3 regions of the Mesobacillus sp. MER 48 genome follow, and region 1 is predicted to be linked to each of the others. Evidence: riboswitches for the same ligand, from Rfam matches in the RefSeq annotation. Region 1 holds a riboswitch; each other region holds the start of a gene.
What was found. A riboswitch is a leader RNA that binds a small molecule or an ion and turns the genes downstream of it on or off. The one in region 1 is predicted to bind cyclic di-GMP.

Region 1 (4,949 bases):
GAGTCTTGGCCCCTTGCCTGGGAAGCCATAATGAGGGATTTCCGGCTTTTCGTGAATGACCGAGCCGATCCCGTGGCCGATGAACTCGCGGACAACTGAAAATCCTTCTGCTTCAACATATGATTGGATCACATGGCCAATATCGCCAACCCGATTACCCTGTACGGAAGCAGCAATCCCGCGGTATAAGGCCTCTTTCGTCACATCCAACAGCTTTTGCGACTGTTCACTGATTTCTCCTACAGCATAGCTCCAGGCCGAATCAGCAAGGGCACCGTTCAGGTTGACGACCATGTCGATCGTCACAATGTCGCCCTCTTTCAAAGCCTCTTTCCGCGGAAAACCGTGGCAAACCTCATCATTGATGCTTGCGCATGTTGCATATTGATAATTCCGGTAGCCTTTTTGCTCTGGTGTGGCTCCATGCTTTTTCAGATAATCCTCAACAAATTGGTCAATTTCCCAGGTCGTCACCCCTGGCTTGATGATCTTGCGAAGCTCTTTATGCACAGAAGCAAGCAATTTTCCAGCTTCCTTCATGTTCTCAATCTCTCGAGCCGATTTCAAAACAATCATTCCGTCATCTCCCTGATTCATTTCACCCTCTATATTATCTTATACGTAAAATTTCGCAAAATGAACCAGTTCCTCACAAGGTAAAAGCAAATAGGCTTAGTTTACTTGATTACTATCACAGAAAATCCACTTTTAACGGTTTTAACAAATCTCTGCAATCATTTTTTATAGCGAGAATCTTATTTTATAGCGACTTTCTCGTAAATATAGCGATTTTTTCTTTTATATAGCGAGTTTCACCTTTTTATAGCGACTTTTTCTTTTATATAGCGAGTTTCCTCTTTTTATAGCGACTTTTTCTTTTATATAGCGACTTTTATGTTTTTCCAGTTTGCACACACAATAAAAAACCCTTCTGCCTCAGCAAAAGGGTTCTCAACATTATTCCAGCACTTTAAGTGCTTCGCGATTGAACGCTGGAATATCCTTCGGTTCTCTGCTTGTCACCAGCTGGTTGCAGCAGACGACGACTTCCTTGTCCTGGTATTTCGCACCGGCGTATTCCATGTCGACACGAATGGATTTATAGCCTGTCGCACTTCTGCCTTCAAGTGTCTTGGCTGTCAATAACAGCTGCGGACCATGACATATTGCGAATACGGGTTTTTTCTCATCCATAAAGTACTTGGCGAATTGGACGAATCGTTCATCCTCGCGCAGCTGGTCTGGAGAAAAGCCGCCCGGTATGAATAATGCATCAAAATCTTCCGGCTTGACGTTGTCAATGCTTTCATCAATCTTGACTTCGGCTTTTCCCTGCTTGCCTTTTACCGTCTTTCCCTTTTCTTTTTCGATCGTCATAACCTCATGTCCGGCTTCTGTAAATGCACGAGAAGGCTCAAGATATTCTGCGTCTTCAAATAAGTCTGTTATTAAACAGGCAATTTTCTTACCCATGGATTCAACATCTCCTTTAATAAATTCTCCACTATTAAATCTTCCCTGTCTGGAGAGGACAAAACATCAATAAACACTTCCACTTTTTACAATAAAATTATGTAAATAGACCTATCTTAAGTTTAAAGCAAAAAAAAGATTTTATATTTGCGTAATTCGTCTATAATTTATTTAGGACATCTTTAGGGAGAGAAGGAGCACCATGAAATTTGGTTATATCAATGTAATGGAGGAAGTGGTTTCGACTCTTGTCAATGTGTTGATGATGAGCCCCGATTACCAGACTTTCTGCAATTGCCAGAAGTGCCGTAATGATATCATCGCCATCAGCCTGAACACTCTTCCAAGCCACTATGTCACTACGGAAGATGGCCGAAAGATGGTTTATGAACAGCTAAACACTCAGGAGAACAGGGCCTGGATCAATAAACGGATCATCAGTGCCATTCATCTAGTCGGAAAATATCCGAAACATTAATAAAAGCTGCCTAATGACAGCCTGGTCGCCCAGGCCTGTCAACGGCAGCTCTTTTTTATATATTCTGTGTATCCATACGTCTGGCGAAATCCACGAACCGGAACTTGTCGGGACGATGCCTTGACTCGGTATACTGGAAAAGTGTCGCATCATCGAAATAAATATAGTTTTTCACGATGACAATCGCATGGAATCCTTCCATATCCAGAAGCTCCCGATCCTCTTCACTCGGTTCCTCAACCGTGAATTCCTTTTTGGCAAAACTGATTTTTTTATCCAGTTCCTGCTCAATATATTCAAAAATCGAATTCTCGCATTTTTGGCGTGACAGGCCTGGCACATGCCTTTCGACGATAAAATCCTTATCGAGGATGACCCGTTCTTCATCAATATGCCTGACTCTCTTCACCTTCCAGACCATCTCATCATTGTCAACATTCAGTTCCCTCGCGATATCCGCTCCTGCCTGTTCGAGATCAAACCCATCCACAGTCGTCTTTGCTTTTCCGCCCATATTTTTCGCGAGTTCTTTAAAACTGATTAGCCCGGAAATCGGAAACTGGTGCCTTTTCAAATCGAGCACGAGTGAGCCTTTGCCGCGGATTTTTTGGATAAAGCCATTTTGTGCGAGAAGATTCAGGGCTTTGCGAATTGTTTCGCGTGATGTCTGATACATTTCGGCAAATTCATTTTCAGATGGCAAAATTGTTTTGGCGTGGTAATGCCCCTCCTGGATTTGTTTGGCGATTTCTTCATAGATCAATAAATACTTTTTCTGCATATCATCACCCGTACCTTGTCTGATTGCTACCATTTTACCTTTTTTTCGAATAAAAGAATATTATAGACTATCCTGTTTACTTTTTATAAAAATTCACCGTTAACCGCCGATAACTATAGAGACTATTTTTTTCCCAACCTTTTATTAAAAAAAACACCACAAAAATTGAGAAGATTGTTTATAATTGTTCTGTAAGGTGTTCTTAATATGGAACTATTTTATCAGATTTGTTATGATATAACTATAAATTGACAAGGTGTGTGGATACTGTGATTGGTGAACGCGTCAAAAAACTTCGACAAGAGAAAAGAATGTCCCTATCCGAGTTGGCTGAGCAAGCTGGCGTCGCAAAGTCCTATTTAAGCTCTTTGGAACGGAATCTGCAAACGAATCCTTCAATTCAATTTCTTGAGAAGATCGCTGGAGTCCTGAATGTCCCGGTTGATCAATTGATCCATGAACAAGTCGATAAAGAAAATATTGATTCTGACTGGGTTAATCTTGTGAAAGAAGCAATGGATTCCGGAATCAGCAAAGACCAGTTCCGTGAATTTCTCGAGTTCAACAAATGGAAACTCAATAATAAATAATCACAAGGGACAGCCATTTCGCTGTCCCTTTTTTGTAAAATAAAAAGCACCTCTGTAAGGAGCTGCCCGAGTATATAACGATTATCTTTATGTATCCTTTACTCCTGCCTATTGGTCATTAAAAATTTCCTGATTTCTTCTTTATTTATTCCCATCTCCAATGCTTCCATGATCAGCTGCATCCATTCTGTATCCAATTCTTCGAAAATTACCTGTTCTTTAATCAAGTTCTTCCCCCCAAAATACAGTTAGTATCCCAGGCGGCCCGGCCATCATAGTACTTTTGCACCTTAGATCCGTGACTTTGCGTCCTGGTTTTTCAACCAGTTTGCCTTTATCTGTACCTTTTTGCTTAATCGTTTACTCCCAATGTCATTGTACCTTGTTCTATATATTTAACATGTAAATATTTGTCGGCGAATTTCTGGAACTATCCTTCTTTTTCTTCCAAACAATTACAAATTTATAGATTAAAACATTATTTTTCTGAAAATTTAAATCTTTTTACTAGTATTTTTTGTCGCATCCTATCCTTAAATGTTGAACTCTTTTTTTACATTCACCCCCATAAATCTGAAGATAAGCCTTTGGACTGTGAAGTTTTTGGATAGGTTTGCCTTTTCCCGCGATGCTTTAGGACTACTTTTTCAAGGCTGATGGCATTGAAAAACGGGTACCTTGTTAAATCATTGCCACACACCGGACATAGCCATTCACCCTGTTCACTGCTGCTAAACGAGGGACGATTGCATCGATCGCAGTTTTTTCTGTACATTGCCATTTGCCTCCTTAACTCGGTACTACTACACTCCATTCGAGTATAGTTCAGAGGAACCATTTTTGAAAAAGTCCATAATAAGGCAAATTTTCTTAAAAAAGAACAATAATCGTTCTTTTTTAAGAAATTCCTTCCATTCTCATACTATTTCGTATTTTTTAAAGAATCTATTTGTTCGTTATAATGAATATAGTTGATTTTAAGGAGATAACTAGATGAAGGTTGGAGAGAAGATTAAAAGATTAAGATTGGAAAGAAACTATTCTATTACTGAACTTTCTCAAAAAGCGAATGTTTCCAAGTCATACCTAAGTTATATCGAAAGAGGCATTCAAGAAAATCCTTCGCTCCAGGTTTTATCACGACTTGCCCACAATCTGGATACGTCTGTGGAGAACCTGATGGGCCAGCAAACAAAAAGGATTGATTCGATCCCCGTTGATGAGGAATGGATCGGACTTGTTGACGAAGCAATAAAAAATGGGATCAGCAAAGAAGATTTTTCTTATTACCTTGATTTCATGAAATTCAAGAACCGTATTGATAAAGAAAAGTAGCGAGTATTATAAAATACAAATTAAGAATGCATCTTAGACCAAAATACCAAAAAAAAACAGCCTTAATGGCTGATTCTCTGTTTGGAAAGGCTGGCGGCAATCTTCGCTCCCACCCTGGCGTTATTTTTGACAAGCGCGATATTAGCAACAAGGCTCTTTCCCTCGGTCAGTTCTTTAACCTTACCCAGCAGGAATGGGGTCAAATGCTTGCCGTCTATATGCTTTTTCTTCGCTTCTGCCAGTGCTTTTTCGATCACGTCAGCTATGAAACTTTCTTCCATTGCATCACCTT
Region 2 (4,949 bases), on a different contig from region 1:
CGCAAGTGGTCGGAGCAGACGCGTTAACTGATTTGGCGGTTATTAAAATCGAGGCAGCCAAGGCGGCGGATGTCATCGAATTCGGTGATTCTTCAGCCTTAAGACCTGGCGACCAGGTACTGGCCATCGGAAACCCGCTCGGCCTGGACTTATCACGGACTGTCACTCAAGGAATCGTCAGTGCGGTTGACCGGTCCATCTCAGTGCCGACTTCTGCCGGGGAATGGGAAATGAATGTCATCCAGACCGACGCAGCAATTAACCCGGGGAACAGCGGCGGCGCATTGATCAATACAGATGGAAAAGTAATTGGAATCAATAGTTTAAAAATCTCGCAAAATGGAGTGGAAGGCCTTGGCTTTGCGATTCCGAGCCAGGAGGCACTGCCAATCGTCAACCAGCTGATTGAAACAGGAAAAGTTGAACGCCCTTATTTAGGTGTAAGTCTTGCTGATTTGGAGCAGATCCCTGAAATGTATCTCAAAAATCTGCCAGACAATGTGGACTCCGGTACGATGGTTACCAGCGTCGATCCAAATTCCGCAGCAGCCAAAGCAGGCCTTCAGGAACAAGATATCATCGTCGGCATCAATGATGCACAAGTGAAAAGTGCGAGTGACCTAAGGAGATATATGTATACCAAGCTTAAAAAGGGTGACAGTGCACAGGTGAAAATTTACCGTGACGGCAAACAGCAAACTTTGAAAGTTGTGTTGTCTGCTTCAAGTGTTGAATAATGGAGGGAAATAATGATTGCTTATATGAAAAAGAATAAATTGATGCTGACTTTTGCCGTAATTACCTTAGCACTTCTCTTGATTTTTGCAACAGCTTTTTCAAAAACAGAGACAGCAGCGAGCGTCAACGGTGAAAAAATCACAAAGGATGAATTGAACACAAAATTAACGGAGATGTATGGCGCCGATACATTGGATTCACTGATCACCAATAAAGTGATTGAAATGGAAGCTGATAAGCAAAAGGTAAAAGTAACGGGAAATGAAATAGATGAAGAACTGACAAAACTCCAAGAATCCTATGGCGGTGAAGATGCTTTTGCAGCGGCACTTGAACAGAACAAAGTGTCAATCGACAGGATCAGGGAGGACATTCACATGTATCTCCTTGCTGAAAAAATGATTAAACCTTCTATCAAAGTGACGGAAGAAGAAATGAAAACATACTTCGAGGAAAATAAAGAAAGTTTTGATCAAAAAGAACAAGTAAAAGCAAGCCATATCTTAGTCGAAGATGAGGCAACGGCAAAGAAAGTCAAGAAAGAGCTGGACAGTGGCAAAGACTTTGCTGAATTAGCCAAAGAATATTCCACGGATGCAAGCAATGCAGCTAAAGGAGGAGACCTCGGCTATTTCGGAAAGGGAGAGATGGCGAAAGAATTCGAGGAGGCAGCCTTCGGAATGAAAGTGGGGGAAGTCAGTGCCCCGATAAAAACAGACTTTGGCTACCATATCATTAAAGTTGCCGATAAAAAAGCGGCAAAGACGGCGGTATTCGAGGATCATAAGAAAGAAATCAAGGAATCTTTATTCGACCAAAAAATCCAGACTGAATATCCAAACTGGCTTGAAAAGAAAAAGGCAGATTACAAAATTAAAAGAAATCTATAGTTTTGAAGGAACCTCTGCAGCTTTGCAGGGGTTTTTGTATTTTATTCTTGCAGAAGGAGTTTCTTATACGATAAAATGTTTACTTAAGGAAACTTTTTAGGGTAAATGCATATATTGTTAGGGTAAAGGGATTCTTGCATCTTGAAAGTTTACCAAAGGAAACATTTTAGTGTAAGACTATTTTTCGAACTGTTGAATGGATTCATTCAGGTAACAGACATAGACGATGAATTCCCGTTGGGTCAGCACAAATATCGATTTTAAAAGGAGAATATCAATGACAGAGGAGATTTTATTTGCTTTCGGTTTGACATTATTTGCAGGCCTTGCCACAGGAATTGGCAGTGTCCTTGCTTTTTTTACATCACGGACGAATACAAAATTCCTTTCGCTGGCTCTTGGATTTTCAGCCGGGGTCATGATCTATGTATCGATGATTGAAATCTTTGTCAAAGCCAAGGATGCTCTCGTTTCGGCGATGGGCGTGCAATTGGGAAACTGGGCGACCGTGGGCGGTTTTTTCGCGGGAATTGTATTGATTGCCTTAATTGATAAGTTCATACCGAAGCAGGGAAATCCTCATGAACTGAAGAAAGTTGAGGATATGAACATCTCCAATAAACCTTCCAACGACGCAGCTTTATTGAAAATGGGTACATTCACTGCGCTTGCGATTGGAATTCACAATTTTCCGGAGGGAATTGCAACCTTCACCTCCGCAATCCAGGATCCTGCATTAGGTGTTGCCATTGCGATTGCCATTGCCATCCATAACATTCCGGAGGGAATCGCCGTTTCCGTGCCAGTCTATTTCGCGACCGGAGATAAAAAGAAAGCTTTCAAGCTATCATTTTTGTCCGGGTTATCAGAGCCGATCGGCGCACTGGCGGCTTACCTGTTCCTGATGCCATTCTTGAACGATATTATGTTCGGCGTCATTTTTGCCGCGGTTGCCGGAATCATGGTCTTCATTTCACTTGATGAACTGTTGCCCGCCGCGAAAAAATACGATGAATCACACCTCGCGATTTATGGGTTGGTAGCCGGTATGGCGGTCATGGCTGTGAGTTTGTTGTTGTTTATATAAATAATTGCCATAAAAGCCAGCAAATCAGCTGGTTTTTATTATAGTTTTTTACATAAAAAGAAAATTTACCAAAAATTCATTGAAATCAAACTGTGACTAATATAGTATTAAACATGAGCAAAAAGTAACAAAAAACGACAAAAATTGTCAACGATAATGGCAAACACGACTAAAGTCGCGGACGCAAAGCCACGGGTCTAAGGCAGGAATGCTATGATAGCCGGGTTGCCGAATTGAAAAGAAACTTATCAGCTTCTTTTTGGCAACGGTACCCGTATGTATTGGGCGCGTTGACAGAAAGGAGTTTTTTTAGTTTATTTCAATAAAAACAGTGTGAGAGGAGAAGTTATGAAAACTCGAATATTAAATGTAGGATTAATTTTTTTCTTAATACTATCTTCATTAAGTCCGATATTTCCAAGCACGATCGCTACAGCAGAAGCCACTGGCCAGTTAAAAATAGAAGGCAGTTTAGCTGACTGGATATTTGACCAGCAAACAAACCAAATTTATGCCGTAACTGCAGAAGGAAATCTTCAAATTTTATCCGCTGCTACTTTGCAATTGGAAAAGTCAGTTTCATTGCAAGGCAGGCCTTCTGATATTAAAAAGGTAAACAACGAATTGTATATTGCATTGCCAGATACTAAGAAAATTGTTGTCTTCGATCTAACTACAACTGAAATTACAGAAGAATATATTACTACACTTGGTGCTCCGTATAGGATCGAAATTACCGGTGATAAGCTGTTTTATGTTGAGGAAGATCAAGATTCGCGTCTTTATGAATATAATCTTACTACTTTTCTAGATAAAGAGATTACTATCCAGGGAGATACATATTCTTCTTTCCATGAGCCAGACTTAATATTGAATAACGAAAAGGATACTTTATATATTGCTGAATCAGGCATATCAGGTTCGACAATTGAGGCGATATCAACCACTGATTATTCATTAAAGTCAGAAATGACATATGATGATAGCTATGGTTTTAGTTATCCAGAAAGAAATCTAATTCTTGATGGGAATGATATATTTTTCGCAGGCAGAAAGCTGGATTCACTTAATCTAGGTAATATTCACGGTTCATACCTTGAAGATCCAGAATCTGAAACTGCGGCTAAAATCCTCGGAACAGATGAGAATTTTGTATATACGAAATCAGGTGTTTTTAAAAGGGATACGTATCAAAAAGTTCATTCATTTTCCTTTAAGGTGGAAGAACTTTTAGTCGGGAATGGCGAGCTTTATTTGTACAATGTCACTGACGGCACAATCCAGAAATCAACTGCTTCTTTTACGGCTCCTGCAGCTCAATTCAATGAACCTGTAAACAATAAACTATCATTGCCACCCCTTCAAGATTGGGTAATGGATGAGGCGAACAAGAAGATATACGCAATTTCAAAGCATGATAATTTGCTGCTTTATATCAACTCTGAAACATTGGAAGTAGAACACGCCAGGTTCATTGGTTCAATGCCAACTGATATTGACCGTGTTGGAAATCAGTTGTACATTGCAAATTATGGTGGTACGAATATCTCTGTTACTGGCTTGAATCATGGGGATAGTATCAGTACAGTGACTACTACCCAGTCACCATACAATATTGCAACAGACGGAACAGATTTATATTATGTACCTGAAGATCAACATGTGAAAATCTATCATGTTGATTTAACAACACAGACAGAAAGTCAAGTAGGTTCAGACACATACTTTGAAGCTGATATTGAATTCGATTCTGTTAATAATCGTCTTTATTTAGGTGAATCAGGCAGTTCTGGATCAAATTTATACATCCTGAATCCCCAAGATGGTTCCGTGGTTGCGGAAGATGGCTTAGGATTTTCATATCCATCAAGGAAAGTCATTGTGGATAACAACGACATTTTTTATGCTGAGCACCAGTTAGGCAATCCTGGTATTGCCGAAAGGAAATGGAATTATCAGTTTGAGATATTGAATGTAAATGATTCCTATGTTTTTACTGAAGAGGGAATCTATAACCGGGCTGATCACCGCAAGGTCTATGGTTATCCTGAAGCTGCGGAAGTACAATTTATTGAAATGGATCAGGCAGGCCAAATATTCATCTATCTCTCTAACAAACAAGCATTATATCGATTCGAATCTCTCACCGCTTTAAAAGAGCAGCTAGTAAAAAATCTTCAGGTTGGATTCAATCCGGAAGATGCATTTCAGTTGAGTTGGGATACGGCAACAGG
Region 3 (4,949 bases), on a different contig from region 1:
GGGATTGCCGAATCCATCGCTAAGTCCATCATTAAATTGGTTGGCGGCACCCGTGCCATTCTAGCAATCGTGTTGATGGGCGCTATATTAACATACAGCGGGGTTAGCTTGTTCGTTGTGGTATTTGCCATCTATCCTTTTGCTAAAAACTTATTCAGAGAAGCGAACATTCCTAAAAGGCTTATTCCGGGAACGATTGCCCTTGGAGCGTTCACATTCACGATGGACGCACTTCCAGGCACGCCCCAGATCCAAAACGTTATTCCAACAAGCTTCTTCGGGACTGATATTTACGCGGCACCTGCCCTCGGGATCATTGGTGCAATCCTTGTTTTCACATTAGGCATGCTTTATCTTGAAACTCTTAGAAAGAGAGCTGCAAAACGCGGCGAAGGTTTCTACGGATTTGATAATGCAGAATCCGCTGCTGCAGCAGAAGCTGAGGCACTAGATGAAGGTGTCAGCAACATTGACATGACTGCTAAAACGAGCACAATAAGAGCTGTACTTGCATTCGTACCATTAGTGCTTGTTGGTGTAGCTAACAAATTCTTCACAGTGAATCTGCCAAAATGGTATCCGAATGGGTTTGATTTTTCAAAGATTGGTCTTGAATCCTATGGTACGGTCCAGATGGCTGGAGTAGTTGGAATCTGGTCCGTTGAACTGGCGTTGATTCTTGGCATCCTGGCTACTCTTTTATATGACTGGAAGAAGGTTACCGGAGGATTTAAAGTTGGAGTCAACACTGCAATAGGCGGTGCCTTGCTTGCATCGATGAATACTGGGGCTGAATACGGTTTTGGCGGAGTCATTTCCTCTCTTCCAGGATTCTCTGTTGTGAGTAAAGGAATTTCAACAACATTCACAGATCCGCTCATCAATGGAGCAGTAACGACTACAACTCTTGCAGGTGTGACTGGATCTGCTTCAGGCGGTATGGGGATTGCTTTGAGTGCAATGGCTGATACTTACATGAAGGCAATCACAGAATTCAATATCCCGCCGGAAGTCATGCACCGTGTCATCTCGATGGCATCAGGCGGAATGGATACACTTCCTCACAACGGTGCAGTTATTACTTTGCTTGCTGTTACCGGATTAACTCATAAACAATCTTATAAAGATATTTTTGCTATTACTGTAATAAAAACATTGGCTGTATTCTTCATTATTGCAGTCTACAAGTTAACTGGACTAGTATAATAATAACAACAAAGGGGGAGCAATTCCCCCTTTCTTAACTTTAATTCGGAAGGGGCAGTAAAAATGGAAAATTCAATTGTGATTGCAAGTGCGGTCAGGACCGCTACAGGAGCTTTTGGCGGAGCTTTTTCAAAGGTATCTGCAGTTGATCTTGGAGCGGCCGCTATTAAGGCTGCATTGGAAAAAGCAAATATTAGTGCTGATTCCGTCGATGAAGTCATCATGGGAAATGTCCTTCAAGCCGGGCTTGGTCAAAATCCGGCACGCCAGGCTGCCATGAGAGCAGGACTTCCAGAGACATGCCCATCCATGACAATCAATAAACTATGCGGCTCAGGTTTGAAGGCCGTTCACCTGGCATATCAGGCAATTGCAGCAGGTGAAGCCGATATCGTTGTCGCTGGCGGAATGGAGAATATGAGCCAGGCGCCTTTCGTTCTCAAAGGTGCGCGTGAAGGCTTCAAAATGGGCGACCAAAAACTCGTTGATACATTGCTTGGCGATGGACTCGTATGTGCATTTAATGACTACCATATGGGTATTACTGCCGAAAACCTTGCCGAAAAATATGAAATCTCGCGCAATGAACAGGACGCTTTCGCAGTCAAGAGCCAGAATCGGGCAGAAGCAGCGATCACTTCCGGACGCTTCAAGGATGAAATCGTCCCTGTAGAAGTGAAACAGCGTAAAGGCGATCCTATTATTGTCAATCAGGATGAGCATCCTAAATTCGGCAGCACTCTTGAAAAGATTGGCAAGTTACGGCCTGCGTTCAAGAAAGACGGAACCGTAACCGCAGCCAATGCTTCTGGAATCAATGATGGCGCAGCTGCAGTTGTGGTGATGAGTGGCAAAAAAGCAAAAGAACTAGGAGTTACTCCACTTGTAACCATCAAGGCGAATGCTTCTGCGGGCGTTGATCCATCCATCATGGGTATTGGGCCTGTTAGCGCTGTTAAGAAAGCCCTTAAGAAAGCGGAAATGGAGTTAACGGATATCGATTTAGTAGAGGCGAATGAGGCATTTGCGGCACAGGCTCTTTCCGTCATGAAGGAACTTGGCATGAGCGAGGAGAATGTAAATGTCAACGGCGGTGCCATTGCGCTTGGCCACCCAATTGGAGCAAGCGGAGCAAGAATTCTAGTCACACTCATCCACGAACTTAAGAAACGAGAACAAAAATACGGACTGGCCACCCTCTGCATAGGCGGCGGAATGGGTGTCGCAACGATCATCGAAAATGTTTAATCAATAGAAAAAGCCTGTGGTCCGCACCACAGGCTTTCATATTTTAGTAGTTATCAAACTACATAATCTTCAGTTAATTTACTGCATGCATTTGATAGATTCTCAAGGCATTCCCTTCTTAGCCTCTCGTCACAGATGAAATCATTCCGAAGCTCTTCTTCCAGCTTCATTTGTATCTGCTGAATTTCTTCCTGGAACCTTTCCCTTTTTTCAACATCTGTTAAATGAAACTCTATCTCCCGTTCAAAGTACTCTACCGTCCCAAACAATACAGTCAACGTTTCCTCCACCTTCCATTCTATTTTTCAAAAATCCTTTTTCCTAAAAACAAAACCTGCCAAAAGGATTATTTTCACTCGTCCTGTCAAGATACTTAAGTTTTATTTATCCTTTCTCACACTCGGCAAACGTGAAATTCAGTTCTTTTTGCATGATTGTGCAGAATGGACCAGGAAGAATAAAAAAAACCCTCCAAAAAAGACGGCGGATTTCCTTTGGCAAACAGTCAACCAATACCATTCACCGATATGTTCTATACTCATCCGATCTTTTATTGGCAACCCGACTATCCTAGCAGCATGGCCTTAGACTCGTGGCTTTGCGTCCTCACCTTTCGATAAGTTTGCCTTTTTCAGTTCTACTTAAAATATAAAACTTTAGAACCATACTTTCAACAAAATTCGCCAATTAATTACAAAGATGAGTCTAATTTCCTATAACTTTGTGATCGCATGAAAGATAGACAACCCTTTCAGGCGCCAACTTTGATTAGCGCATTGTTTTCACAATGTAATATCCCAGCAATCTCTATGTAAAGTTCAGTTGCTAGAATAAAAGGAAGAAGCTTTATTACAGGCGAATGGCAGGAGGATCCTTATGGAACAGCATGTTAAAAAGTCGCTAGATGAATGGAAAGCAGAAATTGAAGAGATTCTTAAAGAAATAGATGCGGAGTATGACGAAGTTAAAAATGAGCTTAAAGTGTATACATATAAATTCAACATCACGAAGCAGGTTGTCCAGTCAACAGTGAATCCGGACCTGAACAGGAAGATTCGCGAATTGTATCATCAGCCATTTGAGGAGAAATTCAATGATTTGAAAGAGTATATCAAGGAGTTGGAAGAAAAAAAGCGGGTCTTCCAGATGTTCACCGATAAAATCGACAAAGTGACAGACAAAGAGGATGCGCCACAGTTAGCTATTGCGCAAACTGAATAAAAAGGAAAGCCTGGCTTTTGGTTGAAAATCTTAGCCAGGCCTTTTTTGTGCTTATTCCTTCCACCATGAATCAAACATGGACGCTGGAACATGCCGTTTATGCTCTGAAGCAAGATATCTGCCCTCAATTTTGGCAGCTGCTGCTTCGTCGATCTGCTTTCCTTCAAGATAATCATCGATTACTTCATAGCTGACGCCAAGTTCGGTTTCATCAGATTGAAGCGGCTTGTTGTCTAAAAGGTCAGCGGTAGGCTCTTTCAGATACAGTCTCGATTCTGCATTCAATGCTTTGAGCAGTTCCCTGCCCTGGCGCTTGTTCAAGCCGGTAAGCGGCAGCAGGTCAGCTCCTCCATCCCCGTATTTTGTGAAAAATCCGGTTACTGCTTCAGCAGCATGGTCTGTCCCAATCACCAGCAAGCCGTCCTGCCCGCCGATAGCATATTGGGTGATCATCCGGATCCTTGCCTTTGCATTTCCTTTGTTAAAGTCTGTCATCTTCTCGCCAATCGCTTCCTCGAACTGGGTATTGAAGGTGTCGACAGCAGGCTGGATATTGAAGGTGATCGTTTGATCCGGCTTGATGAATTCCAGTGCTTTCTGAGCATCATCCTCATCTTTTTGCACCGCATAAGGAAGTCTGACAGCGACGAATTTGGCATCCTTGCCTTCTGACCGCAATTCCTCCGCAGCCATTTGCGCAAGTTTCCCCGCCAGAGTGGAATCCTGGCCGCCGCTGATGCCTAGAACGAACCCTTTCGCCCTTGATGTAAGCAAATATTCCTTCAAAAAATCGATTCTTTTCCTGATTTCTTGCTGGGGATCAATTTGCGGCTGCACATTCAAATCTTCAATTATCTGCTTTTGCAAGCTCATGATAACCCTCCTAATTCACGAAAAACTATTCAAAAAAGAGCATATCCCTTCTAAAGTCCAAAGTCCAGATTTTCGTCAGAAAACCTAACATCCCAATACCAAAAATGCTCATGTTTATTTTACCCATTACCATGGTGGACGTAACATTTTGTCTGCCATGATTTTTTTGCTAGACTATAAACCATAGTATTAACGCGAATTAAATTGGAGGCATTCATAATGGCAACCCATGAAAAGTTCAAAGGCTATTTCGGTACCTATACAAAAGGCAACAGCGAGGGGATCTATTCTTTCACATTGGATGCGGCAAATGGAAAAATCCTTGATGTGGAACCAGCTGCAGCTCTGGAAAACCCTACTTACCTGACAATCAGCGATGACAACCGCTTCCTTTATGCAGT

Region 2: linked by a shared signal. The riboswitch ahead of M3593_RS18740 (YncE family protein) and the one ahead of M3593_RS15665 (anti-repressor SinI family protein) in region 1 are both predicted to bind cyclic di-GMP.
Region 3: linked by a shared signal. The riboswitch ahead of M3593_RS18575 (hypothetical protein) and the one ahead of M3593_RS15665 (anti-repressor SinI family protein) in region 1 are both predicted to bind cyclic di-GMP.

What each region holds. Positions count from the first base shown of each region.
Region 1 covers NZ_JAMAUR010000004.1:170,585-175,533, reverse strand. The annotation lists gene map (type I methionyl aminopeptidase) at 1-576, opposite strand, end outside; gene M3593_RS15685 (type 1 glutamine amidotransferase domain-containing protein) at 958-1,473, opposite strand; gene M3593_RS15680 (late competence development ComFB family protein) at 1,676-1,951, shown strand; gene treR (trehalose operon repressor) at 2,007-2,732, opposite strand; gene M3593_RS15670 (helix-turn-helix domain-containing protein) at 3,002-3,322, shown strand; gene M3593_RS15665 (anti-repressor SinI family protein) at 3,421-3,549, opposite strand; cyclic di-GMP riboswitch class I at 3,579-3,665, opposite strand; gene M3593_RS15660 (hypothetical protein) at 3,882-4,097, opposite strand; gene M3593_RS15655 (helix-turn-helix domain-containing protein) at 4,316-4,657, shown strand; gene M3593_RS15650 (pseudouridine-5'-phosphate glycosidase) at 4,720-4,949, opposite strand, start outside.
Region 2 covers NZ_JAMAUR010000006.1:112,540-117,488, forward strand. The annotation lists gene M3593_RS18725 (S1C family serine protease) at 1-737, shown strand, start outside; gene M3593_RS18730 (peptidylprolyl isomerase) at 750-1,628, shown strand; gene zupT (zinc transporter ZupT) at 1,906-2,715, shown strand; cyclic di-GMP riboswitch class I at 2,864-2,948, shown strand; gene M3593_RS18740 (YncE family protein) at 3,064-4,949, shown strand, end outside.
Region 3 covers NZ_JAMAUR010000006.1:82,144-87,092, reverse strand. The annotation lists gene M3593_RS18585 (GntP family permease) at 1-1,206, shown strand, start outside; gene M3593_RS18580 (acetyl-CoA C-acetyltransferase) at 1,270-2,454, shown strand; gene M3593_RS18575 (hypothetical protein) at 2,508-2,732, opposite strand; cyclic di-GMP riboswitch class I at 3,007-3,091, opposite strand; gene M3593_RS18570 (hypothetical protein) at 3,331-3,675, shown strand; gene nadE (ammonia-dependent NAD(+) synthetase) at 3,727-4,548, opposite strand; gene M3593_RS18560 (lactonase family protein) at 4,768-4,949, shown strand, end outside.